DNA from 2 places in the Aliifodinibius sp. S!AR15-10 genome. Region 1 is predicted to be linked to the other one. Evidence: riboswitches for the same ligand, from Rfam matches in the RefSeq annotation. Region 1 holds a riboswitch; the other holds the start of a gene.

The links. A riboswitch is a leader RNA that binds a small molecule or an ion and turns the genes downstream of it on or off. The one in region 1 is predicted to bind cobalamin.
Region 2: linked by a shared signal. The riboswitch ahead of metE (5-methyltetrahydropteroyltriglutamate--homocysteine S-methyltransferase) and the one ahead of NC796_RS23130 (TonB-dependent receptor domain-containing protein) in region 1 are both predicted to bind cobalamin.

Annotation. Positions count from the first base shown of each region.
Region 1 covers NZ_JAMQKA010000057.1:22,676-24,869, forward strand. The annotation lists gene NC796_RS23130 (TonB-dependent receptor domain-containing protein) at 1-1,116, opposite strand, end outside; cobalamin riboswitch at 1,244-1,489, opposite strand; gene NC796_RS23135 (MarR family transcriptional regulator) at 1,682-2,122, shown strand; gene NC796_RS23140 (efflux RND transporter periplasmic adaptor subunit) at 2,192-2,194, shown strand, end outside.
Region 2 covers NZ_JAMQKA010000010.1:54,931-57,124, reverse strand. The annotation lists gene NC796_RS08715 (CbiX/SirB N-terminal domain-containing protein) at 1-526, shown strand, start outside; cobalamin riboswitch at 882-1,239, shown strand; gene metE (5-methyltetrahydropteroyltriglutamate--homocysteine S-methyltransferase) at 1,397-2,194, shown strand, end outside.

The DNA.
Region 1 (2,194 bases):
ATGAGAACTCATCGTTTGTTGGATATTTCCAATACCTATGATTGTCGAAATAGCATTGGACTCCCAATGAGCGGTCAACTCATTTTCCCAGAGTGAGCCTTCGTAATTATTTTCAATGTAGCTTCCGTCGTAATTTCCGGCCTGGTCAACGATAGATGAGTCGTTGACAAAGTCTCGGGCCAAATCGGAATAAGCCCCATTATATTTCAGCTCTACATCATCAGAAAGCGTAAAAGAACCGCCATAAGCAAAGAAATCGCGCATAAAATTTGTATACGCATCCCGCGCATCGCTGTAGGCACCTTGATCAACGTCGCTGGTTTGATCTTCCCTGCGGTAGGAGACAAAGTATCCAAATCGATCCGTTTTATAACCTAGCTCACCGGAAAGGTCTAATTTATCAAAATCATCTTGGTCTTGGGGATTAAAACTCGGCGGATTTTGTACGGTATCGATTGTAGCATCAAGGCCATTAGTCATCTCATGAGCAAGGCCAAAATCAGCATAAAATCCCCTCGGAGTCGTATAGTTTAAATCAATCTGATTGGCAGTTGAATAAGTTCCTTTCCCAAAAACCCCGTGTTTGCTCCCTACAGTCCCACTAAAGCCGGGCGTTCCGAAACCTCGCGTAATAATATTGACAGCCCCCCCGATAGCCGATGAACCATATAGGGTACTGTGGGACCCTCTCACAATCTCAATGCGTTCCACCCGTGCCAGTGAAAGTTCAGAAAGATCAGGGCTGTTGCTTGCCGTTGAGGGGTCACTGATTCGAACACCATCGATCATGATCACAGCGTGATTACTATTTGTATTCCGCAAAAATGCACTCTGTACAGCACCGGGCGTCTGTCCATCGCCCACCATGTGCAAACTTTGCTGTTCGGCCAATAATTCTCCCACGCTATAGTATGTTGAATTCCGTAGCTCTTCGCTGCTGATTACTGTTACATTCCGCCCCACACTCCGGGCAGATTCCTCCCAGCGATTTGCACTAATAATTACTTCTTCCAGCGTATAGGTTTTCGAGGTATCAATTTGAGCTGACAGAGGTAAGGCTATCAGCGATAACAATAGGACAGTAAAAGCTGCCCTGCTTATATATGAGAATTGCATATTTTATCCAATAGTTAGGTTACAAATGATGATTAAGACATCATTCGCACCTTTGGGAAAGTCCAGAAGGGCATAAACACGGGTAATTGTGCACCACGCATTTATTCTTCGCTTTTCTCCCGAAAGCTACGAATGCAGATGCACTGGCAGGTCTTCTGGCTTATCCCGGTCATCCGCCCCTTCCCGTCCGTCTTTTTCGGACAGTGGTTACTAGCGAATAACCCATAACTCTGAACGGTTCAGAGCTGGGAATTACAGCATCGGGGAATGCTCCGGATTTGTCTGTATAAACTACATATACAGAATCACCGGATTCCCTTTTAATCTCACTTCTAACACTCGAAGTTTGAGAACCAATGCACTCCGGGAAAATACAGGCTAAGAGTTATAAATCAAAGGGCTTAAACTATATTTATTCCCTTCAGATTCTTTAAGTATTCTCAGTTTCCTGTTCCATTGAAAGCAATTTACATCCCTTACATTTCTTTACATCCAATTTAGTTGCATATATCAACTAATACCCATTTCTTTGGTCCCATTAGAAATTTAGACTAAGAAGTTACCCTTGAAACAGAAACTATACTGCATCACCCTGGGCTGTAAAATGGCTTACAGCCTCAAAGGGATAAAACGGATGCTCACCAAGCGATTTACTAAAGATGAGATTGCCCTTACACTGGAACAGTACTTTGTGCTCAATATTCTTGATAACGAAGAGGGCCTCATCCTCAAAGAGCTTGCCGAAATCGTCGATAGAGACAAATCAGCGGTACTCCGGCATATTGATGGCCTTGAAGAGAAGCATTTCGTTGCACGTGCTACCGATCCAAAGGACAAGCGAAGAAAGATTCTTCTGGTTACCAAACAAGGAATGAACGAACTACAAAAAGCCAGGGAAATGGATCAAAAAGTGCACAGTGAACTCACCGAATCCATTGATAATGATAAACTCAAAGAGTTTGAATCTCTCCTAACCGAAATATACGAACGAGCGATGTCAGACTGATACAGTTGATATCATCAACATATTAGCCTCGAATACTAAAATCATTCCCACATCCAAACAAATAATTCCATG
Region 2 (2,194 bases), on a different contig from region 1:
GCCACAGATCTCCACAGATGTCGATATTGCCTTAGCTCCTCCCCTGGATGATCATCCCGTGGTAGCCCGAATCCTTAGTGAACGTATCCAGGAACTGAGCTCTGATCCATCAAGTGAGACGGTACTGCTGGTAGCCCATGGTCCAAATGCCGAGGCTGACAACAAGAAGTGGATCGACACGATGGAGAGCCTCTCCCGAAAAATTCAGTCTATTCAAAAAGAAAAGGGCATACCCTACAAACAGATCTTTGCCACCACGGTGCGCGATGATGCTTCCGACACCATTTTCAATCAGGCGAAAGCCAACTTGCGAGCACTGGTGCGGCAGGCCGTGCAGTTTGGCGATGTCATTGTGGTACCGCTCTTCCTGTCTTCCGGCGGTCGCGAGCAAGCCGTGGCTGAACGGCTGGAGGGGCTCGATTTCAAGTGGAGCGGCAAGACTCTCCTACCAGATCCCCTGATCACCGATTTCCTTCGGCAGTCGGTGGAAGAGGCATTATCACAGCAATTCCAATCCCAAAACTGAATTTCTTCGGCATACGTTAACTCCCGCGGATTGCGCAGATCTCGCAGATCGGTTAACTGTTCTATCCCAACATAAATCTGTAAAGTGTTTACCGGTTAAAACATAGCAACCATCGTGGGAAATGCCCTGTCACTTGCGCGGGAATTAATTCCCGCGCTATGGATAAGGCTGATACCTCATGGTATCTACCGAATAACCTGATTCAGGCTCTTATAATATAAATTTTCAATCGGTAAACGAGGTCTGCATAATCCGCGAAATATGCCGCCCCCCTGTAATCAACCCTCCATTGTTGATAACTAACACCATTTTGTGGAAAAGTTTTCATTGACAATGAAGGGGCCAGCCACTTACTTGTATTAATGGATTTGAAGGTGTCCCGACGGCTGTCGGGATGAAAAGGGAATCCGGTGCAAACCCGGAACTGTTCCCGCAACTGTAATCCGATATATTTCTTTGATAGGAGTCTGTCGGGCTTAGAAAATTGTAGCGAGGGAATGTTGGTTTGAGTCAACTCCCGGGGTCTTTTGAGGCGAATAGTAACACACTATTTAACGATAAAGAGCTCGGGAGCTGGCCAAATTCAACGTTTCCGCAGTAGATTTCTCTAAGTTTGGCAGACTCCATGGCCACTGTCTCAGCCCCAAACGAGGCGGGAAGGCAAAAGAAAGCGTCGGTAAGTCAGGAGACCTGCCTTCAAGTCAAGTAAATAAGGCCTTCGGGAGTTAAGGCGTTGTTGAAAGGCAGTGAAGGAAGTTGCCTGCATCACCGTACTGTATCTCTTGTACTCTCATACTTCCGGCTGTCATATTCAACGTTTTTAGCATTCCCACCGGCCACTCATTCAAAGCTAAAAATAAGGATTACACTATGCTTACCCACAATCTCGGATACCCGCGGATAGGTATCAACAGAGACCTGAAACGTCTGGTAGAATCGTACTGGAACGACGAAATTGACAAAGCAAAGCTGGTGGAATCGGCCTCCGCCCTGCGCGTGCTGCACTGGACCAAACAGAAAGAGGCGGGTCTCGACCTGGTGCCCTCCAACGACTTTTCGCTTTACGACCAGGTGCTGGACATGACCTTGTTGCTGGGGGCGATCCCGGAGCGCTACCAGGAACTGTATCAACAGGAAAATGACAAGATCAACAGCTACCCGATCGATACCTACTTTGCAATGGCACGCGGACTGCAGGACGGGCAGCACGACATCCAGGCGATGGAGATGACCAAGTGGTTCAACACCAATTATCACTACATCGTCCCGGAATTTACGGAAGACCAGACCTTCCAGTGCCTCTCCTCCAAGGTGTTTGACGAATACGAGGAGGCCAAATCGGTCGGGGTAGTGACCAAACCCGTGCTGATCGGTCCCGTCAGCTACCTGCTGCTGGGAAAGGAGAAAAATGCCCCAGACAGTTTTCACAGGCTCGAGCTGTTGGATCGCCTGCTCCCGGTGTACCAGGAGATTCTCCACAAGCTGGAAGCGATGGGGGTGGACTGGGTACAAATTGATGAGCCATTCCTGGCGATGGACCTGGATGCGAAATCCAAAGCCGCTTTCTCTAAGGCATATGACGTATTGTCTGAAAAGGAAGATCTCAACATCCTGCTCACTACCTATTTTGAAGGGCTGGGAGACAACACTGAGCTGGCCACTTCGCTC